Regions from separate parts of the Saccharopolyspora sp. NPDC045941 genome, predicted to be linked through region 2. Evidence: riboswitches for the same ligand, from Rfam matches in the RefSeq annotation. Region 2 holds a riboswitch; each other region holds the start of a gene.
The links. Region 2 has a riboswitch for cobalamin ahead of metE (5-methyltetrahydropteroyltriglutamate--homocysteine S-methyltransferase). Riboswitches for the same ligand answer to the same signal wherever they lie in the genome.

Region 1 (9,959 bases), on a different contig from region 2:
GTCGTGCGGCCCGACGTGCCCGGACACGACCACGACCTCGTGCGCGACGCCGCGATGGGTGACCGGCACGTCGGCTGCGGAGGGAGCCGCGAAAGCGCTGGTGATCCCGGGAACCGCGGTCACCGCGACCCCGGCCTCCACGCACGCCAGCAGCTCCTCGAACCCGCGCCCGAACAGGTACGGGTCGCCGCCCTTGAGCCGGACCACGAACTTGCCGGCCTTGGCGTGCTCGATCAGCAGCGAGTTGATGACGTCCTGGTTGGCCGCCCGCCCGTAGGGGATCTTCGAGGCGTCCACCACCTCCACGTGCGGGCCGAGCTCTTCGAGCAGCTCGCGCGGCGCCAGGCGGTCGGTGATCACCACGTCCGCGCGGCCCAGCAGCTGGCGCCCGCGGACCGTGATCAGGTCCGGGTCGCCCGGGCCGCCGCCCACGAGCGCGACGCCCGGCGCCGGCGGCTCGGACCGCTCGTCGACCACGCCGGTGCGCAACGCTTCCACGAGCCCGTCCCGCACGGCGGCGGAACGCCGGTGGTCGCCGCCCGCCAGCACCCCGAGCAGCAGCCCGCCGTGCTGGGCCACCGCAGGCGTGACGGCGGTCCCCTGCGAGGCGTCGTCGGCGCGGACGCAGAAGATGCGGCGCTGCTCGGCTTCGGCCGCGACCGCGGCGTTCACCTCGGCCCCGGTCGCGCACGCCACGACGTACCAAGCACCTTCCAGGTCGCCGTCGGCGTAGAGGCGCCGGTGCCACGTCAGGTCGCCCGCCTCGGCCATCGCCTCGACGGCCGGGGTCGCCTCCGGCGCGATCACGTCGACCAGCGCACCGGAGTTGATCAGGCGCGGGACCCGGCGCTGCGCGACGGTGCCCGCGCCGACGACGACCACCCGCTTCCCGGCGAGGTCGAGCCCGGCGAAGTAGTGCTGTTCAGTGTGCTTGGTCATGTCCGTAGTCCATGTCGGCTCCGCCCCGGCGAACTCGCCGGGGCCTTGTGCTCGGGGGCGCAGCCACGCGGTAGGCCACCTCGTCGTGGCTCACGATCACCGGCCTGACCTCGGGGCGCCACCTGGCACGGCCGGTGGACGCCGGTCACGCGCGTTCCGCGTCGTCGCCGCGGGCGGCGACTTTCCACCAGAGCGCGGCGCCGCCCCATACTGCCATGAAAGCGGCCAGCGTCAGATAGCCGAGCAGCTCGAAGTGGTCGCCGATGGCCGCGACCGGCTCCGCGAAGGACGCGCCGAGCTCCTGGAGCAACCCGGCGAGGACGACCAGCGCGACGACCGCGGCGAGCACCACCGTCAGCGCGGTGGTCGTCACGTTGACCTTCAACCGCCGCAGCGGCCGCGCCAGCGACCACGTGTAGGCCCGGGACATCAGCATGCCGTCCACGCTGTCCACTGTGCACATTCCGGCGGCGAACAGCAGCGGCAGGCTCAGCACGGCGATCGCGGACAGGTGCTCGGTCGGGGAGACCATGGCGAGCACGGTGATCTCGGTGGCGGTCTGCATGCCGAGCCCGAACAGCAGCCCGATGCCGAACAGGTGCCAGGAGCGGGCCACGTTGCGCATCCGCCCCCGCAGCACCCGGGCGAGCAGGCCGCGCCGCCCGAGCACCAGCTCGACCTCGGCCTCGTCGACCGCGCCGCGGCGGGCGCGGCGCAGCAGCCGCAGGGCGTCGCGCAGCACCAGCGCGTTGAGTACGGCCAGCGCGGTCAGGACCGCGATCACGATCAGGTCCACCGCCGTGGCGACCCGGACGCCGGCCTCCTCGGCCCACTGCTGCGCGGCGGGCCCGGCGATGAAAGCGACCGCGACGGCGAGGAAGAGCACGACGCTGGCGTGCCCGAGGGCGAACCACATGCCGGTCGACACCGGTCGCCTGCCGCGCTGCATCAGCAGCCGCGTGGCGTCGTCGATCACCGCGACGTGGTCGGCGTCGAACCCGTGGCGCAATCCGAGCAGGTACGCGGTCATCCCCGCGGCGGCCAGCCCTCCCACGGCGCCGAACTCCTGCTGCTGCAGCAGGTACGCGCCCCAACCCGCCAGGTGGAGCACTCCGACGGCGGCCAGCACGACCGCTGCTTTCCGGCGCTCGATGGCGCCCCAACCGGCCTGCGGCCGACTCTCTTCGGCATCCCGAGACATGGGATATCCGACCTCCTGGGTTTCCCGCCCGAGGGGCTCGGTGTCCGCACGCCGCGGCGCGGCGCGGGGCCGGCACGCAGTCTCCTGACTCCCGGATCGACGCGGCACCCCGGCCTTCCAGCTGCACGCAGCCGTGGCAACGAGTGGGGCCCACTCCCCGGTCACAGTGGCGGGACCGTCCCGGATTCGCACCGGGTTCCTGCACTGTCGGCGGCCGTATCCTTGCCTGCCCCGCGACCCGAGGTCAAACCCCGGGTGAAGTCGATCACGGCGGAGGCCTTGTTTGGCGACGAGGGCCGGTTGGGTACGTCGCGCTTACCGGTCTGCGCGGCCGAACGGGGCGACCCGGACGGGTGAACACCGGTCTTCCGCTGCTCTGGTCGGCCAGCGCATGCTTGGGCTACGGCGACCTCAAGAGCCTGCGGGAACGCGGGCCGACGGGGACAGGAGGCGACCATGAACGAGACCCACACCATCACGCTGAACCTGCAGGTCGTGGAGGCGGGCGCGAAGACCACCGCCGACGTGGGGTTCACCACTCCGGGCGGTCAGGCGCTGCACGGGCACGGCACCGCGCGCCGCCACCCGGACGACCCGGAGGTACCGCAGATCGGCGACGAGATCGCGATCGCCCGCGCCCTGTTCGAACTGGCGCACAAGCTGCTGGACAACGCGGCCGGCGACATCGGCGAGCGCCTGCACCGCCGCGTGCACCTGCCCGCCTGACGCGAAGCCGGGGGCGTCTCCGATCCGTCGGGGGCGCCCTCCGGCATGTCTCACGAATGCGCTTCGACCACCTCGCGCGCCGTCTTCGCGACGAGGTCCGCGAGGTCGTCGTCGAGTCCGGGGCGGGCCCGGACCCGCAGCGGCGCGGGATCCAGCTGCGGGAGGTCGTCGCGCACCACCAGCCCTTCCAGGCGCGGCTTCGCCGACGGCAGCAGCGCGACGCCGAGGCCGGACCGCGCGGCCGCGAGCACCCCGGCCAGATCGGCGGCCTCGCACACCAGGTCCGGATGCCGGCCGATCCCGGTCACCGCGTCGACCGCGAGCCGCCGCGTGGTGCACGGCTCGTCGAAGACGACCATCGGCAGCGGCTCGCCGGGGCCCGGCGGCGCCCAGTCCGGTGCCGCGTACCAGTCCAGCCGGAGCCAGCCCGCGTCCCGGCTCCGCCCGCCGACCGACGGGTCGATCAGCAGCGCGATGTCGATGCTGCCGCGGTCCACCGCTTCCGCGAGCCGCGCCGTCCGGTCCAGGCGGAACCGCACCTCGAACGCAGGGAAGGCGGCTCGCATCCGGGTCGCCAGCTCGGGGAGCAGCCGGTCGGCGGCGTGCTCGGTGGAGCCGAAGACGAGCGTGCGGCGTTCCTCCGCGCCGAGCCGGCGCAGCGCCTCGTCGTGCGCGCCGAGGATGCGCCGCGCCTCCGCCAGCAGGAGCTCTCCGGACGCGGTGAACTTGGCCTGCCGCCCCTCCCGGACCACCAGCTTCCGGTCCAGCACCCGCTCCAGCTTGCGCAGGTGCTGGCTGACCGCTGACTGGGTCAGGGACAGCGCGGCGGCGGCCCGGTGGAACCCGCCGCAGTCGGCGACCGCGACCATGCTGCGCAACGCGACGATGTCCAGCACTGCACCCATGCGACCACCCTAACCGATCAGCAATTGAAATCGATCGTGATTACTTATCGTCGTTGGACGCGGCCGGGCCGGGCGGGCGAGGCTTGGGATCATGCAGAGCACCCGCTCGATCCCGCTGCCGCTGGCGGCGCCGATCGTCGTCATCTGGGCCAGCGGATTCCCCACCGGGAAGCTGGGTGTCGGCGCCGCTCCCCCGTTCCTCCTGACCTCCGTGCGGCTCGCGCTGGCCGCGGCGGTGTTCGCGGCGATCGCGGTCTGCTCCCGCGCGACCTGGCCCAGCGGCAAGCGGTTCGGGCACACCGCCGTCGCCGGAATCCTCACCAGCGGAGCGCAGTTCGCCGGGTGCTACGGCGGGATGGCCGTCGGGGTCCCGGCATCGGTGACCGCGCTGGTGCTCGCCATGAACCCGGTGCTCACCGCGGCGCTCGCGGCCGGATTCCTGGGCGAGCGGCTGAGCCGGATCCGCGCGATCGGGCTCGTCCTCGGCGTGCTCGCCGTCGTCGTCACGCTCGGCGGCCAGGTGCTCGCCGACGGCGCGGTGAACCCGGGAATCCTGCTCACCCTGCTGGGATTGCTCGGTTTCTCCGCGGGTGGGCTCTACCAGCAGCGGTACTGCGCCGGGGTCGACGTCCGGGCCGGCGGCGCCGTGCAGTCGGGCGCGGCGGCGCTGGCGGTCGGCGTGATCGCGGTGTTCGAGCAGGGCCACGTCACGCACTGGGGGCAGGCGACCGCGGTGCTGCTGTGGCTGGTCCTGGCGGGATCGGTGGCCGGAACCGCGTTCTACCTGCGGGCGATCGCGGTTGGCGGCGCGAGCCGGACGACCGCCCTGTTCTGCATCGTCCCACCCGTGTCCGCCCTGCTGTCCTGGCCGATCCTGGGCGAAACGCCGTCCCTCACCGCCGTGCTGGGAATGGCCCTAGGGGCCGTGGCGTGCGTGCTCGGCACCAGGCCCGACCCGGCCCGCGAGCCCAAGTCCCGAGAACTCGCGGAAGCGCCCGCCGCGGCGTGAGCGTTTTCGGTTGCTGCAGACGCTCTTCCGGATGCGGCGCAGGGATGCGCTACGGCGCTCTGCCCTCGAAGCGGCGTGGTGCGGGCGGCGGTTTCGCGCGAAAGCGGCGCGCTCAGGCGTGGCTAACGCCGTTTTCGAGCGAAACGGCGCGCAGAACGCCCCCCAGCAGCCGCTGCAACAGCGCTCGCGAACCCCTCACTGCTTGAGGTATTCCAGCACTGCCAGCACTCTGCGGTTGGTGTCGTCGGACGTCTCCAGGCCCAGCTTCCCGAAGATGCTCGCGATGTTCTTGCTCACCGCGCCTTCGCTGATGAACAGCTGCCCGGCGATCGCCGCGTTCGAGCGCCCTTCGGCCATCAGCGACAGCACCTCGCGCTCCCGCTCCGTCAGCCGCTCCAGCGGGGTGGTCCGCCGGGCGACCAGCGCGGAGATCACCTCCGGGTCCATCGCGGTGCCGCCGGCGGCGACCCGGCGCACCGAGTCGATGAACTGCTCCGCGTTGAACACCCGGTCCTTGAGCAGGTAGCCGATCCCGCCGGTGCCGTCGGCCAGGAGTTCGCGGGCGTAGAGCTGCTCGACGTGCTGGGACAGCACCAGCACCGGCAGCCCCGGGATCTCGCGCCGGGCGACCAGCGCGGCCCGCAGCCCCTCGTCGGTCTGGGTGGGCGGCAGCCGCACGTCGACCACCGCCACGTCCGGCCGGTGCTCCAGCAGCGCGCGCTCCAGCTCGGGACCGGTCTCCACGGCGGCGACGATCTCGCAGCCGTGCGCGGCGAGCAGGGTGGTCAGGCCGTCTCGGAGGAGGAAGAGGTCTTCTGCGAGGACAACGCGCACGGGATCTCCATCGTCGCCCGGGTCGGACCGCCGGGCGGGCTGCTGAGGTGCAATGTTCCGTCGAATGTACCGAGCCTGCGCCGGATTCCCCGCAGCCCGCTGCCGCGGTCCGGGTCGGCCCCGCCCGAGCCGTCGTCGGTCACGACGATCCGCAACGACTCCCGCCGGTAACCCAGCTCGACGCGGATCTCCTCCGCCCCGGCGTGCTTCAGCGCGTTCGTGACCAGCTCCCGGGTCGCGAAGTAGGCCGCGGACTCCACTGCGGACGGGCATCGCCCGGGCAGGTCCGCCGACACCTCGATCCGCACGCTCAGGTCGAGGGCCAGCGCGCGCACGGCGTCGACGAGGCCGCGCTCGGTGAGCACCGGCGGGCGGATTCCCCGCACCAGGGCGCGGAGTTCGGAGAGGGTCTGGCCAGACTCGGCCTTGCTCTCGCCCAGCAACTTCCTGGCCCGCTGCGGGTCGCTGTCCAGGAGCTGCTCCGCGGCGGCGAGCTTCAGCCCCAGCGCGATCAGCCGGGCCTGGGCGCCGTCGTGCAGGTCGCGCTCGATGCGGCGCAGCTGGGTGTCCTCGGCCTCGGTCGCGTCGGCGCGGGTCTCGGCGAGCCGCCGAACCCGTTGCGTCAGCAGGATTTTCCCGGTCGGCGCCAGCAGCAGGCGGGTCCACCGGCCGTGCAGGCGAACCAGCGGCGGTGCCAGCGCCACGACCGCCGCCCCGGCGGCCAGTCCGAGCGGGAACCCGGCCAGCGGGGTTTCCGCGAGCCACTTCGCCGGGGCGGGCAGCTCCGCCCACGGCCGCCCGACGTCGAAGAACAGGCCGCCGAACCGGACCCAGAACGGGATCCAGAAGCCCCAGCCGAAGACCCAGCACAGCGCCGCGAGCGGAGCCAGCAGCGCGGCGGTGACCGGGCCGTCGCCGAGCAGCCACAGCAGGTCTCGCGGGCTGGCCGGATCGGTCATCGCCTGGCGGTAGCGGGCCCGCCTGATCGCGGGTCTCGGCGACTTCCGCAGCATCCGGCCGGCCCGGTAGAGCCCGTCGGACGTGGGCACGGGCGCGACGAAGGGCAGGTAGACCTCGTCCACCGGCACCCCGGACCACTTCCCGGCGAGGCTGCGGCCCAGACCCGCGAGCAGCCGGGCGACCCGGTTGCACCAGGGCCACCACAGGAAAGCGCCCAGCAGGTGGGTCAGGGCGAAGATGACGACCAGGACCGCGCCCGCGACCAGGTTCACCACGGCCAGCAGGCCGAGAACCGCCAGGTGCCAGAGGGCGTGCAACCCGTGCACAACGCGTTCCCACCAAGGGCGCGGCCGAACCGGGCTCAGCAGCATCCGGGTCCAAAGCCCGTGCGCCCGCAGGAAAGTCCGGCCGCCCAGCACCGCCAGCAGGCCCAGCACCGCGCCGACGACCGTGTTGAGCAGCATCCAGTTCAGGTCCCGGTTCGTCGCCGGGTCCTCCGCCAGCCACACGACGCGCGCGAGGTAGCGCGGGATGCGCGGCTTCCGGTACAGCGCCTTGTCGTGCCGGTACCAGCCTTCGGCGTCCGGCTGCGGTTCCGACGGGGCAGGCCGGTACGGCACCGGCACCTCGACACCGCCCCAGTCACGCGCCAGCCGCCGGCCGAGGTTCGCGGCCGCCCGGCAGCGTCCGATGAGCCACTCCCCCGGCGACAGCAGGCCGATGGACGCCACACCCAGACCGAACAGGTACAGCACGAACAGCAGCGGCCCCGGCAGCGCCAGCAGCAGGAGCACCAGCCCGCGCCCGGCGGTTGTCGCACGTTGTCGTGCCCGATTTCGCATGAGTCCATCTTCTCCGGCACCGGCGGAAAAGCACTGCCCGTGCCTGCCGCATGGAGGTGGAGCTAGCTCTACTCCCGAACGGGCCGGAAGCCCCCCTCGAACGGCAGCAGGCCGCATACCCTCAGGCACGCGGCGTTCCTAGCGTCGAGGTCATGGCAATCAGCGAAGACCTGTCCACTGTGGATGATCTGGGGAACCGCGTCGGCGCGGAGCTGGCGAGGCTGCCCCGCCAACCGCCGGCGATCGCCTCGGCGCTCTCCTGCCTCCTCGCACCCGCGATCGGGCTCCCCGCGGCCATCGTCGTCGCCCTGATGATCGCGGCCGCCGGCCTGCGGCGGTGCACCGAACCGGTTGCCGCGTTCCTCGCTCACCTGGTGGCGTTCGCGGGGCTGTCGCTGACCGCCACGGCCATCATGCCGCCACAGCGAGCCATGGCCGTGCTCGTCGCATGCGCGCTCACCGCGCTCGCTCTGCTCAGCTGCGGGTTGCTGACCGCAGCGCTGCCGCGCCGCACCGGTTCGGCACTCGCTGCGGCGCTGCTGCTGCCCGGCCTGCCGCTGGCCGCGATTCCGGGCCCGCTGCAACCGATCGGCGACCTCACCGCGCCGGGCGCCGCGCTCCACGCCCTCCAAGCCGCCTCGGCCGGCGACTGGCCCGCTCCGGTGCACGTGCTCGTGCTGATCGGGCACGCGCTGCTCGCGGGCAGGTCAGCCCATCGCCTCCTGGATCCGCTTCCAGGCCGCGAGCACGTGCCGCCGCTCGGTCTGCGGCGAGCCGACCGCGAGCCGCAGCAACGTCCGGCCGTCCACCTTGGTGTGGGTCAGGTACAGCTCGCCGGAGTCGTTCAGCGATTCCATCAGCCGGTAGACCCGGTCGTTGGCGTCCTCGGTGGACAGCTCCGGGAAAAGCGGCCGGAAGCAGACCAGGCCCAGCGGATGCGGCTCCAGCAACTCGAACCGCGGGTCGTCGCGGACCCGGTCGGCGAACTCCTGGGCCAGGCCGACGGTGGCGCGGATGTGCTCGCGCAGCCCCTCCGCGCCGTACCAGCGCAGCACCGACCACAGCTTCAACGCCCGGAACCTGCGGCCCAGCGGCACCTGCCAGTCCCGATAGTCGATCACCTCACCGGACGCCGTCGCCGGATTGCGCAGGTACTCCGGCAGGATCGACAGCGCGTCGACCATGGGCCGCCGGTCGGCCATCCACAGCAGGCTGCAGTCGAAGTTCGTCAGCAGCCACTTGTGCGCGTTCGTGCAGTACGAATCGGCGAATTCGGCGACGCCGTCGTTGATCCAGCGCAGTTCCGGGCACACCGCGGCAACGCCCGCGTACGCCGCGTCCACGTGCAGCCAGACCCCGCGCGCCCGGCACACCTCGCCGGCCGCGCGGACCGGGTCGATCGCCGTCGTCGAGGTGGTGCCGATCGTCGCGCACACCAGCGTGGGCACCGCGCCGGCGGCGAGGTCCTCGGCGATCAGCGCATCGAGGTGCTCGGGGTCCATGCCGAGCGTGTCCGGGTCGACGTCGACGATCCGGACGTTGTCCCCGCCGATGCCCACCATCCGCGCCGCGCGCTCCAGGGACGAATGGGTGTGCGCGGAGACGTAGAGCGTGTGCCGCCGGGTGATGCCCCGGCTCGCCACCTGCCCGTCGCTGACCCGCTGCAGCGCGGCGAGGCAGGCGACAAGAGCGGCGCTGGACGCCGAGTCCTGGATTACCCCGCCGCCGACGGCGTCGGTCCGGAAGTGCTCGGGCAGGCCCAGCAGCTCCGCCATCCAGTCCACGACGACGGTCTCCAGCTCGGTGCACGCCGGGCTGGTCGCCCACACCATGCCCTGCACGCCCAGCCCGCTGGAGAGCAGGTCGCCGAGGATCGACGGGCCGGTGGCGTTGGCCGGGAAGTAGGCGAAGAAGTTCGGGTGCTGCCAGTGCGTGACGCCCGGCACCAGCACGGCATCGAGGTCGCTGAGCACCCGCTCGAACGGCTCGCCCTCCTCGGGCGGGTGCGCCGGGAGCTGCGCCCGGACCTCGCCGGGCCCGACCTGGGACCGGACCGGATGCCGCTCGACGCCGGAGTAGTAGTCGGCGATCCAGTCGACGACCTGCCTGCCGTACTTCCGGAACTCCTCAGAAGACATGTGCCCGCTCATCCCAGCCAGCTTCGCACGCCCACCCCACCAAAACCAGCGGCCGCCGACTCCGCCTCCACGTTGCCGGGATGCTCTGGGGAGCCGAATCGGCTCTGGATTCGGGTCTGGATGAGGTGATGCGCGCCAGCGGCCGGGCTTGCGCCGTTGCCCTCGGCCGCCGGGTGAGGGGCGCCGGTTTCACGCGAAACCGTCACCTGCCAGGCGGACCGGCCGACGGCATCCTCCCGGCTGCGCAATCCGGAAGAAACTCGATCGGCCGTCCTCCGGCCTGAGGGGCGCCGGTTTCACGCGAAACCGTCACCTGCCAGGCGTGGCGAACGCCGCTTTCGCGCGAGAACGACGCTCGGGCAGCCTCTGCAGCACTCGCCGTCAGCGGGCGTCCGCCGCCACCGG
Region 2 (9,959 bases):
CCTCGGTTTCTCGGTCGTCATGCGGGGCGGTGCACGAGGATCGTGCGGACCACTTCCCAGGTGCCGCCGTCGCGGGCCGCGCCGCGCAGCCCGTCGAAGGTTCCCACGCCGCCCGCGGCGATCATGTCGTCGCTGGCGAGTGCTGCGGTGCCGATCGTACGGGCCGGGTCCCAGCCGGTGGAGTGCAGAAGGCGACGGCCCATCTGCACCCAGCCGGTGAGCTGCCCGGTCACCACCCACGCGTCCGGACCCGGCTCGGTGAAGCGCCGCGCCTGCCGCAGCCACGACGCGGCGTGCTCCGGCCAGTCGACCACGTCGAGCACGTGCCCGCCCCGCTCGCTCCACGCCCGCTCGACGGCATCGGCGGTCGCCCGGGACGGGGCGTCCCGCGAGCAGCCGATGACGATCGAGGTCACCCGCGGCCGCAGTCCGGCGAGCAGGCCCACCACCGTCGCCAGCTCGATCTCGCTGTGCGGTGGTGGAAGCCCGGACTCCACTTTGGACTCGCCCGCCAGCGGCGAGCGGTTTCGCCCGATCGGCATCTAACCGTCCTTCCACTCCTGGTACCGCTTCGGCAGGCACACCGCGCAGGGCCGGTAGCCAGCCGCGCGTGCCGTGGCTTCGTCTGCGAAGAACACCCGGTGCGCCACGTATCCGCCGTCGGCGATGGCACGCGCGGCCGACGGGCAGTCCAGCCGCCCGTAGATCCGGCCGCGCCGGTAGCCGCCGAAGCGGCCCGGCACGACGCTTTCGTACGGGCGTCCGTCGGCTCCGACCAGCGTGTACGTCGTCATGCCGCGTCGTGGAAGACGAGCCCCAGCGTGTGGCGTCGCCCGGAACGCACCGGCGAAACCCCGTGCCGCACCGGGGAAGCGGACCAGCCGCGTGCCGAGCGGACCGGCCGGTCGCGCGTGGTGAACACCAGGCCGTGCCCCTGCGGGATCAGCGTCGCGGTGCCCCGGGATTGGGCGCGCGGGCGCTGCTCCACCAGCAGGAACTCGCCTCCGGTGTGATCGGTCCCCGGATCGTTGAGGTTGATCACCACCTGCAGCGGGAACACCTTGTCGCCGTACAGGTCCCGGTGCAGCGCGTTCCAGCCGCCCGGCTCGTAGCGCAGCAGGATCGGCGTGGGACGGGCCTGCCCGGCCTGGTGGCAGATGTCCAGCCACTCGTCGAGGGTGTCCGGCCATTCCGGTTCCCGGCCGAGTTTCTCGGCCCAGTCCCGGGCGATCGGCAGCAGCCGTGGGTAGAGGGCCTGCCGCAGCTTCTCCACCGGTTCCGGGAAAGGCGCGGCGAAGTAGTGGTAGTCGCCGTTGTCCCCGAAGCGGTGGCGGCGCAGGTTGATCGTGGCCCGGAAGTGCTCCGGCTCGTCCCACAGGGCCGCGATCCGCTCGCACTCGGCGACGGTCAGCAACTGCGGCAGCAGCGCGCAACCGTAGTCGTTGACCTCGGCGGCGACTCCCGCCCAGTCCGCCGCCGCGACCCGCTTCGCGTACCGGTCCGTCTTCGACGTGCTCATGCCGCCTCCAGGTTCAGCAGGGTTTCCTTGGCTTCCGCGCCGCCGACGTACCCGCCCGAGGTGCCGTCCGAGCGCACGACGCGGTGGCACGGCACCACCACCGGTAGCGGGTTGGTCGCGCACGCGGTGCCCACCGCGCGAACCGCCCGCGGGCTGCCCGCCGCGGCGGCGACCTCCGCGTAGCTGGCGGTGCGGCCGTAGCCGATGTCGGGCAGGTGTTCCAGCACGTTGAGCCGGAACCCGCGCGAGAGCCGCCAGTCCAGCGGCAGGTCGAAAGTCCGTCGCCGCCCGGCGAAGTACTCGTCGATCTGGCGGACCGCCTCGTCGAGCCGGGCCGGCGCCCGCAGGATGCGCGGGCTGATCAGCTCGGCCAGCGACTCCAGGACCGAGCTGTGCCCCTGTCGATCGAAAGCGACCCGCACCAGGCCGCGTTCGGTGGCCGCCAGCAGCAGCTCGCCGACCGGGGTGCCGACGGTGCGGTACGCGACGTCGAGCAGCCCTTCCCGCTGGGCCGCGCTCACCAGGTCGATGTGCAGCCGCTCGCTGGTGTTGAAGTCGATCGCCGGGAGCGCGTCGAACAGGTGTCTGTCGTCGGATTCGTGGATCGTCATCATCACGCTTCCCTCCCCACGCTCGTGGTGGGTCTGTAGGTCGTGCGCAGGGTCTTGATGCCGTCCGCGGCGGCCCGCCGGGCGGCATCGGTGCTGCCGCCGAGGATCGCGGCGATCTCGGCATAGGGCAGGCCGGCCAGGTAGTGGTAGGCCACCGCCATGCGCTGCTTGGCCGGCAGCGCGCTCAGCGCGGCCCACAGGTCGCCGTCCCAGTCCTCCGGGCGGCCGGTCGTGCTGGGCCGCTCGGGCAGGCGCTCGACCACCACCGGCCGGCGGGCCGTCGCCCTGGTGACGTCGACCGCCTTGCGGTGGGCGATCGTGACCAGCCACGCCTCCACGTTGGTGTCCTCGGCCAGCTCCGGGTAGGCGCGCAGTGCGGCCAGGAACGTCTCGGACCACGCGTCCTCGGCGTCGGCCGGTCCGAGCACGGCCCGGCACACTCGCAGCACCATCGGGCCGTACTCGTCAACGATCTGCTCGAACGGTCTCACTTTCACTCCCCGTAGACGCCCCGCGCCGCGGAAACGTGAGATGCGGATCGCCCCGTTTCCACGATCGTCACCCGGACGTGGCCATCCCGCGTTTCGGGAGCGGGCCGCCGGCGACGGTGCCGCGTGACGAGCGTCTCACCGGAGGTGCGGCGGCGGGCCGGAAGATCATGTTCAGCCCGGGGATCGCCGGTCGCGGGGGCCGCCTGGCGCGGGCCGGGCGCGTCACCGGCCCTTGTCAACGGCCCCCCGATCGGTAGCCTCCGTTGTGCTGGTGGTTCGTCCGCCTCCCTGGAGCGGGGTGGACGAGGCAAGAGGGAACCCGGTGCGAATCCGGGACTGCCCCGCAGCGGTGAGTGGGAACGAACGCCGTCCCCGGTCCCAGACCGGGCACAGCACTGGGCACGCGTGCCTGGGAAGCGACGGCCACTAGGAACCCCGGCTCCGGCCGGGACGCGCCCGCGAGTCCGAAGACCTGCCACCGGTGCGCGCACCGGACGGTGCGCGCGGTCCGGGGTCTCGCGGGAGGACCCGGCGGACGACCGGCTCGCGCCGCGCGGTGCGAGCCGGGCCGCCTGCGCCTTCCCGGACCTCGGGGCATCTGCCGTCGAGCTCGCGAGGAGAGGGCCTTGACCAGCAAGATCGGATCTACCGTACTCGGATACCCCCGGATCGGCCCCGACCGGGAACTCAAGCGCGCGCTGGAGCGCTACTGGTCGTCCAGCATCGGCGAGGCGGAGCTGCGCGCGGTGGCGCGCGAACTCCGCGTCCAGACCTGGCGGTCGCTGTGGGACGCGGGCCTGGATTCGGTGCCGGGCAACACGTCCTCGTACTACGACCAGGTGCTGGACACCGCCGTCACCTTCGGCGCGATCCCGCCGCGCTTCGCGAAGCTCGGGCTGGGCCCGCTGGACACCTACTTCGCGATGGCGCGCGGCGTGGCGTCCGAGCCGCCGCTGGAGATGACGAAGTGGTTCGACACGAACTACCACTACCTGGTGCCCGAGATCGGCCCGGACACGCAGTTCTCGCTGGCCGACCGGACTCCCGTGGAGCAGTACCGGGAGGCCGCGGAGCTGGGCGTGACCACCCGCCCGGTGCTGGTCGGCCCGCTCACGTTCCTGCTGCTGGCCAAGTCCGCGGACGGCGCGCCGGAGTCGTTCCGGCCGCTGGACCGGCTGGACGCGCTGCTGGACACCTACGCGGAGCTGCTCGGCGAGCTGCACCGCGCCGGCGTTGAGTGGGTGCAGCTGGACGAGCCCGCCTTCGCCGCCGACCGCTCGCCGGCCGAACTCGCCGCCCTGCGTGCCGCCTACCGGCGGCTCGGCGATCTGGCGGAGCGGCCGAAACTGCTGGTCGCGGGGTACTTCGGCGATCTCGGCGAGGCGCTGGAGGTGCTGGCGTCCAGCCCGGTCGAAGCGATCGGCGCCGACCTCGTCGCCGGTAAGTCCACAGTGGACGCTCTGTCGTCGGTTCGCGGGCTGAGCGGCAAGACCCTGGTGGCCGGGCTCGTCGACGGGCGAAACGTCTGGCGCACCGATCTCGACAAGGCGCTCGCGACCGCTGCCACGCTGCTCGGCTCGGCGAACGAGGTCGCGGTCAGCTCGTCGTGCTCCCTGCTGCACGTGCCCTACGACGTCGACGCGGAGACCGGCATCGACCCGCAGGTGAAGTCCTGGCTGGCCTTCGCCGCGCAGAAGGTCCGCGAGGTGGTCGTGCTGGGCCGCGCGTTGCGCGAGGGCCGCGACGCGGTGGCCGACGAGCTGGCCGAGGCGCGCACCGCGATCGCCGACCGCGCCGGCGCGGACCGGGTCCGGAACAATCGCGTGCGCGCTCGGTTGCAGGCGCTTCGGCCGGAGTACACGCAGCGCGGCGAGTACGACACGCGGCGCGCGGCTCAGCAGGAGGCGTTGAACCTGCCACCGTTGCCGACCACGACGATCGGATCGTTCCCGCAGACCACGGACGTCCGCAAGGCGCGCGCCGCGGTGCGCGCCGGCCGCATCGACCAGGCGACGTACCGGCGGCGGATGCAGGACGAGATCGAGCGCGTGATCCGCCTGCAGGAAGGGCTCGGGCTCGATGTCCTGGTGCACGGCGAGCCGGAGCGCAACGACATGGTGCAGTACTTCGCCGAGCACCTGGACGGCTTCGCCAGCACCGACAACGCATGGGTGCAGTCCTACGGTTCGCGGTGCGTGCGCCCGCCGATCCTCTACGGCGACGTCTCCCGCCCGGCACCGATCACCGTCGAGTGGGCGAGCTATGCGCAGCGGCTGACCGAGAAGCCGGTCAAGGGCATGCTCACCGGCCCGGTGACGATCCTGGCGTGGTCGTTCGTCCGCGACGACCAGCCGCCGGCCGACACCGCGAAGCAGGTCGCGCTGGCCATCCGGGACGAGGTCGCCGACCTGGAGGCGGCCGGCATCCGGGTCATCCAGGTCGACGAGCCCGCGCTGCGCGAACTGCTCCCGCTGCGCCGGGCAGCGCACGGGGAGTACCTGGACTGGGCGGTGACGTCCTTCCGGCTCGCCACCTGCGGCGTCGCCGATTCGACCCAGATCCACACCCACCTGTGCTATTCGGAGTTCGGCGACGTGATCAACGCGATCGTGGCGCTGGGCGCCGACGTCACCAGCATCGAGGCCGCCCGCTCGCGCATGGAGGTGCTCGACGATCTCAACGCGGTCGGCTTCGGCCACGGCGTCGGGCCCGGGGTGTACGACATCCACTCGCCGCGCGTGCCGGACACCGCCGAGGTCGTGGACCTGCTGCGGGCCGCGCTGGCGGCGGTGCCGGCGGAACGGTTGTGGGTCAACCCGGACTGCGGGCTGAAGACCCGCGGCTACGCCGAGGTCGAGGCGGCGTTGCAGAACCTCGTCGCGGCGGCGGCCGAACTGCGCTGACGCCGGGCCCGCGGGCGGCGCCGCACCGGTGGCGCCGCCCGCGAAACGGTCCGATCTGCCGGGAATTTTCGCCGCGATGCGGCAACTTGATCCGGTCAGGACCAGATCGAGCGAATGGAGTGCCGATGTCGCAGGAGAGCACGCCGCAGGGCACCGTTGCCGCCGGATTCGAATCCGTGCGGGAGGAGTTCGCCGCCGTGGCGACGGCCGAGGGTGGTGACTACGCGGCCCAGCTGGTGGCCCACCTCGCGGGTGAGCGGGTCGTCGACCTGTGGGTAGGCCCCGAGATCACCGGGGATTCGTTGACCGGCGTGTTCTCCTCCACGAAGGGCGCGGCGTACCTGGTCGCGGCGCTGCTGGTGCAGGACGGCGTGCTCGACCTGGACCAGCAGGTGAGCCACTACTGGCCGGAGTTCGGCGCCGAGGGCAAGAAGGACATCGTCCTGCGCGACCTGCTGTCGCATCGCGTAGGGCTCGTGGGCGCGGACGCGGGGCTGTCGCTGGAGGAGGTCGCCGACGACCGGGTCATCGCGGAGCGGCTCGCCGCCCAGCGGCCGTACTGGCGCCCGGGCACCGCGTTCGGGTACCACGCGCTGGTCATCGGGGCGCTCGTCGGCGAGGTGGTCCGCCGCGCCACCGGCGAAACGCTGCAGCAGCACTTCGAGACGCGCGTCCGCGCCCCGCACGACCTGGACTTCTACCTGGGGCTGCCGGAAGAGCAGGAGCCGCGCTTCCTGACCACCCTGCCGATGGAGCCCACCGCGGAGCAGCAGGCCGCGCTGACGGCGGGCGCGACCGGCCCGGAGAGCCTGAACGGCATCGCGATGAACCGGAACCACCCGGACGCGGTGGAATTGTGGGAGATGCCGAACCACCGGGTGGTGCGGGCCAAGGGCCAGGCGTCGGCCGGTGGCGTCGCTTCCGCGCGCGGGCTCGCCGGGATGTACGCGGCCGCGACCACCGGCATCGGCGGGAAGGCACCGCTGCTGAAGCCGGACACGGCCGCGGCCTTCGCGCAGATCCACTCGATCGGCTACGACCTCGTTTCCCGTCAGCACAAGGCTTTCGGGCTCGGCTTCTCCGCGTCGGTCGAGGTCTACCCGTTCCTCGGCCAAGGCGCGTTCGGGCACAGCGGAGCGGCGGGTTCGCAGGCCATCGCCGACCCGCGCAGCGGCCTCGCCTACGGCTACAACCGGCGCCGCTTCGCCTTCCCGGGCGGCGCGGCCCCGGAGAACGACCGCCTGCTCAAAGCCGTGCACGCGGCCGCGACGGCGTGAACCGGTAGCCCGGTGGGCCGTGCCAACCGCACGGCCCGCCGGAGCGGCAGATCCGCCGACTTATGCCGCCGCGTTGTCCGACCGGGTGAAGACGTAGGTGGCCAGCACGTATCCGGACACGTTCAACCCGGCGTTGATCGCCCCGTAGGGAGGCTGAGTGTACGTCGTGATGAACGCGGTCGACATGGTGTGCCGCGTCCAACCCGCCCGGGGCGGGATCCCGATCTTCCGTGCCGGATCAGGACAGGGCTTCAGCGGCGAGTTCGAGGTCGGTGGTGCCCGCCGGAGCGGGATGGTGGCAGCGGAACGCGTGGCCGGTCGCGTCGCGCTGCGGGTCCGGCATCTCCGCCGCGCAGGTCTCGTCGGCGCGCCAGCACCTGGTGCGGAACGGGCAGCCGCTCGGCGGCCTCGTCGCCGACGGCACCGGGCCGGTGAGCGGGATCGGCTCGATCGGCGACAGCAGGCCGGGCGTCGCCGAGAACAGCGCCCGGGTGTAGGGGTGGCGGGCGGCGGCGACCGCGCCGGCCGGGATCTGCTCGACGGTCCGCCCGAGGTACATCGTCACCACCCGGTCGCTCATCCGCCGCACGGTCTGGATGTCGTGCGAGACGAACACCAGCGCCAGGCCCAGCTGTTCCTTCAGTTCGAGCAGCAGGTTGAGGATCTGCGAGCGCACCGAGACGTCGAGAGCGCTGGTGGGTTCGTCGGCGACGAGCAGCCGGGGGCGCAGCGCGAGGGCCCGGGCGATGGCGACGCGCTGCCGCTGGCCGCCGGAGATCTGGCCCGGCAGCAGGTTCGCCACGCTCGCCGGCAGGCCGACGAGGTCCAGCAGTTCGCGCACCCGCGCCTCGCGCTCTTGGCGGCTGCCGTGCCCGTGCACGTCCAGCGGGTCGCGCAGGGCCTGGCGGATCGGCAGGCGCCGGTTGAGCGCCGTGGCCGGGTCCTGGAAGACCATGCCGACCTCGGCGCCGATCGCGGCCCGGCGCCCGGCGGCGGGCAGCGACCAGATGTCCTTGCCGCGGAAGGAGATCGTGCCGCTGGTCGGCTGCTGCAGACCCACCACGACCTTGGCCAGGGTGGACTTGCCGCAGCCGGATTCGCCGACGATGCCGACGGTTTCGCCGGCCGCCACCACCAGGTCGACGCCGGTGACGGCGTGCACCCGGTCGCGGCGGAACAGCCCGCCGGAGCGCGCCTTGTGGACGACGTGGACGTCGGCGAGCTCGACGAGGTTTTCGGGTTCTGGGGAAGTCATGACCGCTCCTGTGCTGCCGCCGAGGCGTGGTCCCGGTCGGCGGTGAGGTCGATCGCCGGGTGGTGGCAGGCCACCGCGTGGAACCTGCCCTGCCCGCCGAGCACCGGCGCCCGCTCCTCGCACACCGCGGTGGCCATCGGGCAGCGGTCGGCGAACCGGCAGCCGGCCGCGAATTCGGATGGGGACGGCACCACGCCGGGGATCTGGGTCAGCTGCTCAGCACCGGACTCCAGCGACAGCACCGCGCCGAACAGCCCGCGGGCGTAGTGGTGCGCGGGCGCCTCGACCAGCGCCGAGGTCACCCCGGATTCCACGATCTGCCCGCCGTACATCACCACGATGCGGTCGGTGACGTCGGAGACCAGGGCCAGGTCGTGGGAGACCAGGATCAGGGCGAAGCCGAGTTCCGCGCGCAGCCGCAGCAACAGCTGGATCACCTGCGCCTGCACGGTGACGTCCAACGCGGTGGTCGGCTCGTCGGCCACAATCAGCTTCGGGTCGCGGGAGAGCGCCATCGCGATAAGCACGCGCTGCCGCTGGCCGCCGGAGAGCTCGTGCGGGTAGGCGGTGAGGGTGCGCGCGGGATCGAGCCCGACCATCTCCAGCAGCTCCGCGGGCGTGTGCCGGCCGCCGCGCCGGACCAGCTGCTTGAGCTGTGCCCGGATGGTCATGGCGGGGTTCAGCGACGACAGCGCGTCCTGGTAGACCATCGCCATCTCGTGGCCGAGCAGGCGGCGCCGGGACTGGCGGGGGAGGGTGAGCAGGTCGGTGACGCCGCCCTCGCGGCGGAAGAGGATTTCGCCGCCGATGCGGGCTTCCTTCGGTTGCAGGCCCATCACCGTCAGCGCGGTGATCGTCTTGCCGCAGCCGGATTCCCCGACCAGGCCCAGGACTTCGCCGGGGCGGACGTCGAAGGAGATGCCGTCGACGATGTCCACGCCGTCGTGGCGGCCGTCGAAGCCGATGGCGAGGTCGCGGACCTGCAGGATCGGTTCGCCGTCGGGCAGCGGGCGCGCCCGCTCCGCGAGCCGCTGCGCCGCCTCGGCGAGGCCGGGCAGCTCGGTGCGCTCGCCGGTGGCCGCCCGCGTGCGCTGCCTGGGTTCCGAGGTGGCCTGCCGGGTGGCCGGCGCCGCCCAGGCGTCCGAAACCCCTTCGGCGAGCACGTTGAGCGCGAGCACCGTCAGCAGGATCACCAGGCCGGGGAAGACCGTCGCCCACCAGCCGCCGGTCAGGACCATGTTGCGGCCGTCGGCGATGACGCTGCCCCACGACGGGTCGGGCGGGCGCACGCCCGCGCCGATGAACGACAGCGACGCCTCGAAGACGATCGCATCGGCGACCATCACCGTGCAGAAGACCAGGACGGGCGCCGCGCAGTTGATCGCGACGTGCCGGACGAGGATGTGCGGGGTGCGGGCGCCGATGACGCGTTCCGCCGCCACGTAGTCCTCGCCGTACTGGGCGAGGACGTTGGCGCGCACCACGCGGGCGATCGGCGGGACGTTGACGAAGGCGATCGCCAGCACCAGCACCGGGATGCTGCCGCCGAAGACCGCCACGAGCACGGCGGCCAGCGCGATGCCCGGGAACGCCATGATCACGTCGAGCACCCGCATGATCGTTTCGCCGATCGCGGAGCGGGAGGTGGCGGCGACCGCGCCGACCACCGCGCCAGCGAGCAGCGCGCAACCGGTGGCGCCCAGCCCGATCAGCAGCGACCAGCGCGCCCCGTAGAGCACCCGCGTGAAGATGTCGCGGTTCGCGCTGTCCAGGCCCATCCAGTGCGTTGCGCTGGGGCCGCCCGCGGCGGCTTCCTGCGCGTACGGCGAATGCGGGGCCAGCACCGGCGCGAGGATCGCGGCCAGGCAGATGACGACGAGCAGGCCGATGGCGATCCAGGAGA
Region 3 (9,087 bases), on a different contig from region 2:
CAGCAGCCGCTCGGTGATGCCGTGCAGCGCCCACGGGTTGGACTCGGTGAGGAACCGCTGGTTCTCCTCGTCCAGCACGTAGGTCTCGGCGAGCTTCTCGTACATCCAGTCGGCCACGACGCCGGTCGTGGCGTCGTAGCCGAACAGGTAGTCCACCGTCGCCGCCAGCTCGAACGCGCCCTTGTAGCCGTGGCGGCGCATCGCCGCCAGCCACCGCGGGTTGACGACGCGGGCCCGGAACACCCGCGACGTCTCCTCGGTCAGGGACCGGGTGCGGATCGAGTCGGGGCGCGTGCTGTCGCCGATGTAGGCCGCCGGGGCCTTGCCGGTCAGCGCGCGGACCGTGGCGATCATGCCGCCGTGGTACTGGAAGTAGTCGTCGGAGTCGGCGATGTCGTGCTCGCGCGTGTCGGTGTTCTTCGCCGCCACGGAGATCCGCTTGTAGGCGCTCTCCATGTCGGCGCGGGCCGGTTCGCCGTCCAGCTCGCGCCCGTAGGCGAAGCCGCCCCACACCGCGTACACCTCGGCCAGGTCGGCGTCGTCGCGCCAGTTCCGGCTGTCGATCAGCGGCAGGATCCCCGCGCCGTACGCGCCCGGCTTGGAGCCGAAGATCCGCATCGTGGCGCGTCGCCCGTCGCCGTGCTCGGCGAGGTCGGCGCGTGCGTGCGCCCGCACGAAGTTCTGCTCGTCCGGCTCGTCGAGGGCGGCGACCAGGCGCACGGCGTCGTCGAGGAGCGCGACCACGTGCGGGAAGGCGTCGCGGAAGAAACCGCTGATGCGGACCGTGACGTCGATGCGGGGGCGGCCCAGCTCGTCGAGCGGGATCGCCTCCAGCCCGTTGACCCGGCGCGACGCCTCGTCCCAGGTCGGCCGGACGCCGAGCAGCGCCAGCACCTCAGCGATGTCGTCGCCGGACGTGCGCATCGCGCTGGTGCCCCACACCGACAGGCCGACCGAGCGGGGCCAGTCGCCGGTGTCGGCGCGGTAGCGGTCGAGCAGGGATTCGGCGATGGCCCACCCCGTCTCCCAGGCCAGGCGGCTGGGCACGGCCTTGGGGTCGACCGAGTAGAAGTTGCGGCCGGTGGGCAGGACGTTGACCAGCCCGCGCAGCGGCGACCCGCTGGGACCCGCGGGAACGTACCCGCCTTCGAGGGCGTGCAGCGTCGCGGTCATCTCGTCGGTCGTCGCGGCGAGCCGCGGCACCACCTCGGTCACGGCGAACTCCAGCACCCGCACGACCGCGTCCTCCGCGCTGCCGAGGACCTCCCGGCACACCTCCGGCGCCGAATCCGGGCTCCAGCCGCGGTCCTCCATCGCCTGGACCAGGGCGTGCGCGCGGGCCTCGACGTCGTCGACCTGCTCCCGGGCGGCGCTGCCGTCCTCGGCGAGCCCGAGCGCTTCCCGCAAGCCGGGCAGCGCGGCGCTCTGCCCGCTCCACATCTGGCGCGCGCGCAGCATCGCGAGCACGAGGTTCACCCGGGCCTCGCCGGCCGGGGCGTCGCCGAGCACGTGCAGGCCGTCGCGGATCTGGGCGTCCTTGACCTCGCAGAGCCAGCCGTCGACGTGCAGCAGCATGTCGTCGAATTCCGCGTCGTGCGGCCGTTCGTCGAGCCCCAAGTCGTGGTCGAGCTTGGCGGCCTGCATCAGCGTCCAGATCTGGCTGCGGATCGCGGGCAGCTTCGCCGGGTCCATCGCCGAGATGTTGGCGTGCTCGTCGAGGAGCTGTTCCAGCCGGGCGATGTCGCCGTAGCTCTCCGCGCGGGCCATCGGCGGCACGAGGTGGTCGACCAGGGTGGCGTGCACCCGGCGCTTGGCCTGGGTGCCCTCGCCGGGGTCGTTGACCAGGAACGGGTAGATCAGCGGGAGGTCGGCGATCGCGGCGTCCGGGGCGCACGAGGCGGACATGCCCGCCGTCTTCCCGGGCAGCCATTCGAGGTTGCCGTGCTTGCCCAGGTGCACCATGGCGTGGGCGCCGAACTCGTCGATCAGCCAGCGGTAGGCCGCGAGGTAGTGGTGGCTCGGCGGCAGGTCCGGGTCGTGGTAGATCGCGATCGGGTTCTCGCCGAAACCACGCGGCGGCTGCACCATGAGCACGACGTTGCCCGCGCGGACGGCGGCGAGCACGATCTCGCCTTCTGGGTCCTGGGAGCGGTCGACGAACAGTTCGCCCGGCGGCGGTCCCCAGTGCTGCTCGATCGCGGTGCGCAGGTCCTCGGGCAGCGTCGCGAACCAGCTCGCGTACCGGCGCGCGGGGATGCGGACCGGGTTCCCGCTGAGCTGCTCCTCGGACAGCCAGTCGCGGTCCTGGCCACCGGCGGCGATCAGCGCGTGGATCAGCGCATCGCCGTCCTGGTCCGCGACGCCTGGCAGCGCGTCGGGGCCGTCCTCGGGGCCGATGTCGTAGCCCTGCTCGCGCAGCGCCCGCAGCAGGCGGACCGCGCTGACCGGCGTGTCCAGGCCGACGGCGTTGCCGATCCGGGAGTGCTTGGTCGGGTAGGCCGACAGCATCAGCGCCAGGCGCTTGTCCTGCGGCGGCACGTGCCGCAGCGTCGCGTGCCGGACCGCGATGCCGGCGACCCGGGCCGCCCGTTCGCGGTCGGCCACGTAGACCGGCAGCCCCTCGGCATCGTTCTCCTTGAAGGAGAAGGGCACGGTGATCAGGCGGCCGTCGAACTCGGGCACGGCGACCTGCGTGGCCATGTCCAGCGGCGACAGGCCCTCGTCGTTGTCCTCCCAGGCCTCGCGGCTGCTGGTCAGGCACAGTCCCTGCAGGATCGGGATGTCGAGTTCGGCGAGCGCGCCGACGTCCCACGCCTCGTCGTCACCGCCGGCGGAAGCGGTGGCGGGCTTCGTGCCGCCCGCGGCGAGCACGGTGACGACCAGCGCGTCCGCCCGGCCGAGCTGCTCCAGCAGCTGCGGATCGGGCGCCCGCAGGGAGGCGCAGAACAGCGGCAAGGCCTGGCCACCGGCGTCTTCGATGGCCTCGCACAGCGCGTTCGCGAACGCGGTGTTGCCCGCCATGTGGTGCGCGCGGTAGTAGAGCATGGCGACGGTCGGGCCCTCGGTGCGCCGCGGGGTCCGCTCCAGCACGCCCCAGGTCGGCGTCTCCGCCGGAGGCTCGAAGCCGTGCCCGGTGAGCAGGATCGTGTCGGACAGGAAGCGGTGCAGCTGAGCCAGGTTGTCCGGGCCGCCGTGGGCGAGGTAGCGGTGCGCTTCGGCGCACACCCCGCCCGGCACGGTCGAGCATTCCATCAGTTCCGCGTCCGGCGCCTGTTCGCCGCCGAGCACGATCACCGGGCGCGGGCCCGCGAGCAGCGAGTCCAGGCCCTCTTCCCAGGCCCGGCGGCCGCCGAGCAGCCGCACGACGACGAGGTCGACGTCCTCCAGCAGCGGGGGCAGGTCGTCCACGCCCAGCCGCGCCGGGTTGCCGAGCCGGTACTCGGCGTCGGCGGCTCGCGCGCTGAGCAGATCGGTGTCCGAAGTGGACAGAAGTAGGATCATGCGGATCGCTCCTCGGCGTGGCGACCGGCGTCGCGGGGCCTGGGCGCGCGTGCGCAGCGCATGACGGCACCTCTCTCGGGGTCCTCGCCCCGGTTCGTAGGTCGCGGCGACCGGAGTCTCCTGGCTCCCGGATCAGCGCTCGCTCCGTCTTCCCGTCCAGTTAGGACAGTGACTTCCTTGGAGTCCGCTCCCCGGTGACAGTGGCGGGACCGCGCCGGATTCGCACCGGCTTCCTCCACCGTCGCCGCTGAATGTTGCGACCACTCTTCGCAACGGGGCGATCTTACGTCAAGCGGCGCGGGCATGACGCACGTCGCACCCCGCTTGTTTTGCGTCCGCAACTACCTGGGTCCGTAGTATCAGCCGGGTGTTGCACAGAGCCAGACCAGAGCGGGACGCGTGTCCCGGCGCGCTGCGGGTGCACGAGGCAGCCGACGGCGGACTGGCCCGCATCCGCGTCCCGGGTGGTGTGCTCACGCCTCCCCAGGTCCGGGCGATCGCGGCGGCCGCGGCGCTCGGCGACGGCGGCGCGGAGCTCACCTCGCGGGCGAACGTGCAGGTGCGCGGACTGCCCGCGGGAGCGGAGGAGGAACTCGCCGCCGGGCTCCGGACGGCGGGGCTGCTGCCCTCGGCAACGCACGAACGGGTCCGCAACATCATCGGCTCGCCCTCGGCGGACGGCCGCGAGCTGGTCGACGTGCGGGCGGTGGCCCGGGAACTCGACGCGGCGCTCTGCGCGACGTCGTCGCTGGCGGACCTGCCCGGACGTTTCCTGTTCGCCATCGACGACGGCCGCGCGGACGTCATCTCGCTCGGCGCCGATGTCGGCCTGCTCGCGGAGAGCGCGGACACGCTGGCACTCGTGCTCGCCGGCGTGGATTCCGGAGTGCGATCGACCCCGGACCAGGCCGCCGGCGTCGCCATCGCCGCGGCGGAGGCGTTCCTGGCGGAGAAGGCCGAGCAAGGGCTCTCGGCTTGGCGGCTGGCCGAACTCGACGACGGTGCGCGCCGGATCGCCGATCGCCTCGGCGCCGTCCCGGCCGGGCTGGTGCCGTCGAACCGGCCGGCGACGCATTCGCAGGTCGGCGCGGTGGAACGGTCCGACGGAACGGTCGGGGTGGTGGCGGGAGCACCACTGGGCCGCCTGTCGCGGGACCAGCTGGATATCATCACCGCCGCGTCCGACGCCGCGGGCGAACTTCGCCTGACGCCGTGGCGGACCGTCGTCCTGCCCGGCTTGCCGCCGGAGGAAGCGGGGCGGTGGCTCTCGGAACTCGGCGCGCACGGCCTGCTCGTCGATCCGTCCTCGGCCGGTGCCGGGGTGACCGCGTGCGCCGGTCGTCCCGGCTGTGCGAAGGCGCGGGCCGACGTCCGCGAAGACGCCCAGCGCGCATCGGCGGGCGGCGCTCTGCCGGTGCATTGGTCGGGTTGCGAACGGCGCTGCGGCCGACCGCGGGGGCGCGTCGTGGAAGTGCTGGCGACCGGTGCCGGCTACGAGGTCGGTCTCGACGGCGAGACGCGGGCATCCGGCGCCGATGTCGACCAGGTATCCGCCGCGCTCGTCGCGGCACGGAGGACAGTGTGAACGAGAACAACGGGGCGACCCGCTACCGAGGGGTGCCCGAATACGTCCGGGAAGGCGCGGAGATCTACCGCCGCTCCTTCGCCACGATCCGCGCGGAAGCGGCCCTGAGCGGCCTGCCGCCGGAGGTGGCCGGGGTAGCGGTGCGGATGATCCACGCCTGCGGCATGGTCGACCTGGTCGACGACCTGGCGTACTCGGCGGACGCGGTGCTCAACGCGCGCGCGGCCCTCCGCGCCGGTGCGCCGGTGCTGTGCGACGCCGCGATGGTCGCCGCCGGCGTGACCCGGCGCCGTCTGCCCGCGGACAACGACGTGATCTGCACGCTGTCCGATGAGCGGGTCCCGGACCTGGCCCGCGAGCTGGGCACGACGCGCAGCGCCGCGGCACTGGAGCTGTGGCGCGACCGGCTGGCGGGATCGGTCGTCGCGATCGGCAACGCTCCGACGGCGCTGTTCCGGTTGCTGGAGATGATCGAGGACGGCGCCCCGAAGCCCGCCGCGGTGCTGGGGCTGCCCGTCGGCTTCATCGGTGCCGCGGAATCGAAGGAGGCGTTGGCGGCGCACCCCGCCGAGCTGGACCACCTGGTGGTGCACGGCCGCCGCGGCGGCAGCGCCATGGCGGTGGCCGCCATCAACGCGATCGCGAGCGAGGAAGAGTGAGCAGCAACGGCAAGGGCACGCTTTTCGGCGTGGGTCTCGGCCCCGGCGACCCGGAGCTGGTGACGGTCAAGGCCGCCCGGCTGATCGAGCGGGCCGAGGTGATCGCGTACCACAGCGCCCGGCACGGCAGGAGCATCGCGAGGTCCGTCGCCGAGCCGTACCTGCGGCCGGGGCAGATCGAGGAGGCCCTCGTCTACCCGGTGACCACCGAGACCACCGACCACCCGGGCGGCTACCAGGGCGCCATCGACGAGTTCTACGCGGACTGCGCGGCCCGGCTCGCGGCGCACCTCGACGCCGGGCGGGACGTCGTCGTGCTCGCCGAAGGCGACCCGCTCTTCTACGGCTCCTACATGCACATGCACAAGCGGCTGGCCGGCCGCTTCCGCGCCGAGGTCGTCCCCGGCATCACCTCGGTCAGCGGCGCGTCGGCGGCGCTCGGGCGCCCGCTGGCCGAACGCGACGAGATCTTCACCGTGCTGCCGGGCACCCTCCCGCCGGACGTCCTCGCCGAACGGCTCGCCACGACCGATGCCGCCGCGGTGCTCAAGCTGGGGCGCACCTTCGAAGGAGTGCGGCAGGCTTTCGAGAAGGCGGGCCGCCTGGACGAGGCCTGGTACGCCGAGCGCGCGACCACGGATCGGCAGCGCTTGCAGCCGCTCGCGGACGTCGACCCGGAAACCGTCCCGTACTTCTCGCTGGCGCTGCTGCCCGGACCGGCGAATTCGGACACCGCGCTCCACGCCGCCGCTGCGCCCGCCGACCGCGGCGCGGAGCGGGGCGAGGTCGTGGTGGTCGGGCTCGGCCCCGGCGGCCGCGAGTGGGTGACGCCGGAGGCGCAGGCGGCGCTCGCCGCGGCCGACGACCTGGTCGGTTACGCCCCGTACCTCGCCCGGATCCCGGACAACCCGCGGCAGCGCAAGCACGCGTCCGACAACCGGGTGGAGGCCGAACGCGCGGAGTTCGCGCTGGAGCTGGCCAGGCGCGGGTCGCGGGTCGCGGTGATCTCCTCCGGCGATCCCGGCGTGTTCGCGATGGCCAGTGCGGTGCTGGAGGTCGCGGCGGAGCGATCGGACGTGCCTGTGCGGGTCCTGCCGGGCATGACGGCGGCGCAGGCGGTGGCCAGCCGCGTCGGCGCGCCGCTGGGCCACGACTTCTGCGTGCTGTCGCTTTCCGACCGGCTCAAGCCGTGGGAGGTGATCGTCGAGCGGCTGCGCGCCGCGGCGTCGGCGGACCTGGTCATGGCGATCTACAACCCCGCTTCGCGCAGCCGGACCTGGCAGGTCGCGGCAGCCCGGGACGCGGTCCTGGAGCACCGCTCGCCCGACACGCCGGTGGTCATCGGCCGGGACGTCGGCGGCCCGGCGGAGAGCATCAAGGTGGTGCGCCTGGCCGACCTCGATCCGTCCGATGTGGACATGCGGTGCCTGCTGCTGATCGGCTCGTCGACGACGCGGCTCGCCGTCGGCGCGGACGGGCGCGACGTCGTGTTCACGCCGCGGCGCTACCCGGCGTGATCTCGTTGGCGCAGCGCGGAATCGAGCCAGGCGACGGCGTCCTCGACCGTCCCGGCCGAGGGCGCGGCGGGCTGGGGCGGCCGCTGGACCACCACCACCGGCAGCCCGAGTTCGCGCGCCGCGATGAGCTTCGCGCTCGTCATCGAACCGCCGCTGTTCTTGGTGACGACGACGTCGATGCGGTGCTCCCGCAGCAGGGCGAGCTCGTCGTCGACCGTGAACGGCCCGCGGGCGAGCAGCACCGTGGTGTGCGGCGGCAGCGGCGGTTCCGGCGGATCGACGGTCCGCACCAGGAACCGCAGGTCGAGCGCGGCGAAGTGCGCGAGGCCCTGCCGGCCGGTGGTGAGGAAGATCCGTTCGCCCAGCTCGGGCAGCAGCTCCGCGGCCGCCGCCAGGGACGGCGCCGCCAGCCAGTCGTCCCCGGGACCCGGCCGCCACGCGGGGCGGCGCAGCACCAGGATCGGGCATCCCGCGAGTTCCGCTGCCGCCACGGCGTTCTCGGTGATCGCGCCGGCGAACGGGTGGGTGGCGTCGACGACCGCGTCCACCTGCTCGCGCCGAATCCAGTCGGCCAGCCCGTCGACACCGCCGAAGCCACCGACGCGCACCTCGCCCGGCGGCAGCTTCGGCTCGCGGACCCGGCCGGCGAGGGAGGACGTGACGCGCAGGTCCGGCCGCTCGGCGAGCCGTTCGGCGAGCTTCCTGGCCTCGCCGGTGCCACCGAGGACGAGCACGCGGGTCATCCGACCCGCCCCGTTGTCGCTGCGAACCGCATGAGGAGCATTCTCCCGTTATGAGCGGGCGAGGGGAGGGATCGGGCCTCCGGTACGGCTGGACGACGGGGGCCTGCGCCACGGCGTCGACGGCGGCTGCCTACACGGCGCTGCTGACCGGGACGTTCCCAGATCCCGTCGAGATCGTCCTCCCGAAGGGGCACCGCCCGGCCTTCGCGCTCGCGCGCGAGCGGCTGGGCGACGGCTTCGCGACGGCCGGTGTGATCAAGGACGCCGGCGACGATCCCGACGTCACGCACGGCGCTCTCGTGTCGGTCACGGTCCGTCCTGCGGAACCGGGGCAGGGCGTGGTGTTCCGAGCGGGAGAAGGCGTGGGCACCATCACCAAGCCCGGTCTGCCGCTGCCGGTCGGCGAACCGGCGATCAACCCCGTGCCGCGGCAGCTGATCCGCGACGTCGTCGCGCGCGTCGCCGCGGAGCACGGCGGCAGCGGCGACGTCGTCGTCGAGGTGTCCGTCGACGACGGGGCGGAACTCGCCCGGCACACCTGGAACCCGCGGCTGGGGATCCTGGGCGGACTGTCCATCTTGGGCACCACGGGCGTCGTCGTGCCGTACTCGTGCTCGGCGTGGATCGACAGCATCCGCCGCGGCGTCGACGTCGCCCGGGCGGCAGGGCTCGAACACGTCGCCGGGTGCACGGGGAGCACCTCGGAGAAGGTCGCCGCGGAACTCCACGCGCTGCCCGGCGAGGCGCTGCTCGACATGGGCGACTTCGCCGGCGCGGTGCTGAAGTACCTGCGGCGGCACCCGGTTCCCCGGCTCACGATCGCCGGCGGCATCGGGAAGATCTCCAAGCTCGCCGACGGGCACATGGACCTGCACTCCAAGCGGTCCCAGGTCGATTTCGCCTCGCTCGCCGGGATCGTGCGCGACGCGGGCGGCAGCGGCGAACTGGTCTCCCGGATCAGGGGCGCCAACACCGCGCTCGAAGCGCTGCAGCTCTGCCTCGCCGCGAGCCTCCCGCTCGGCGATCTCATCGCCGATCGGGCACGGGCGGTGTGCCTCGAAACCCTGCGCGGGGCACCGGTT

Region 1: it holds a riboswitch for cobalamin, as region 2 does, so the genes downstream of both, AC07FN_RS36125 (HoxN/HupN/NixA family nickel/cobalt transporter) here and metE (5-methyltetrahydropteroyltriglutamate--homocysteine S-methyltransferase) in region 2, are expected to answer to the same signal.
Region 3: it holds a riboswitch for cobalamin, as region 2 does, so the genes downstream of both, cobN (cobaltochelatase subunit CobN) here and metE (5-methyltetrahydropteroyltriglutamate--homocysteine S-methyltransferase) in region 2, are expected to answer to the same signal.

What each region holds. Positions count from the first base shown of each region.
Region 1 covers NZ_JBWKKU010000064.1:396-10,354, forward strand. The annotation lists gene cobA (uroporphyrinogen-III C-methyltransferase) at 1-939, opposite strand, end outside; gene AC07FN_RS36125 (HoxN/HupN/NixA family nickel/cobalt transporter) at 1,085-2,140, opposite strand; cobalamin riboswitch at 2,218-2,342, opposite strand; gene AC07FN_RS36130 (DUF1876 domain-containing protein) at 2,597-2,866, shown strand; gene AC07FN_RS36135 (LysR substrate-binding domain-containing protein) at 2,917-3,771, opposite strand; gene AC07FN_RS36140 (DMT family transporter) at 3,863-4,780, shown strand; gene AC07FN_RS36145 (LuxR C-terminal-related transcriptional regulator) at 4,976-5,614, opposite strand; gene AC07FN_RS36150 (histidine kinase) at 5,566-7,416, opposite strand; gene AC07FN_RS36155 (pyridoxal-dependent decarboxylase) at 8,124-9,554, opposite strand; gene AC07FN_RS36160 (cobalamin biosynthesis protein) at 9,936-9,959, opposite strand, start outside.
Region 2 covers NZ_JBWKKU010000004.1:192,398-202,356, forward strand. The annotation lists gene AC07FN_RS04990 (hypothetical protein) at 18-542, opposite strand; gene AC07FN_RS04995 (Ada metal-binding domain-containing protein) at 543-794, opposite strand; gene AC07FN_RS05000 (2OG-Fe(II) oxygenase) at 791-1,519, opposite strand; gene AC07FN_RS05005 (methylated-DNA--[protein]-cysteine S-methyltransferase) at 1,516-2,133, opposite strand; gene AC07FN_RS05010 (RNA polymerase sigma factor) at 2,133-2,627, opposite strand; cobalamin riboswitch at 2,877-3,115, shown strand; gene metE (5-methyltetrahydropteroyltriglutamate--homocysteine S-methyltransferase) at 3,248-5,524, shown strand; gene AC07FN_RS05020 (serine hydrolase domain-containing protein) at 5,650-6,801, shown strand; gene AC07FN_RS05025 (hypothetical protein) at 6,862-6,987, opposite strand; gene AC07FN_RS05030 (oligopeptide/dipeptide ABC transporter ATP-binding protein) at 7,040-8,056, opposite strand; gene AC07FN_RS05035 (dipeptide/oligopeptide/nickel ABC transporter permease/ATP-binding protein) at 8,053-9,959, opposite strand, start outside.
Region 3 covers NZ_JBWKKU010000122.1:663-9,749, reverse strand. The annotation lists gene cobN (cobaltochelatase subunit CobN) at 1-3,501, opposite strand, end outside; cobalamin riboswitch at 3,596-3,782, opposite strand; gene cobG (precorrin-3B synthase) at 3,869-5,086, shown strand; gene AC07FN_RS44945 (precorrin-8X methylmutase) at 5,119-5,745, shown strand; gene AC07FN_RS44940 (precorrin-2 C(20)-methyltransferase) at 5,742-7,262, shown strand; gene AC07FN_RS44935 (cobalt-precorrin-6A reductase) at 7,250-8,005, opposite strand; gene AC07FN_RS44930 (cobalt-precorrin-5B (C(1))-methyltransferase) at 8,056-9,087, shown strand, end outside.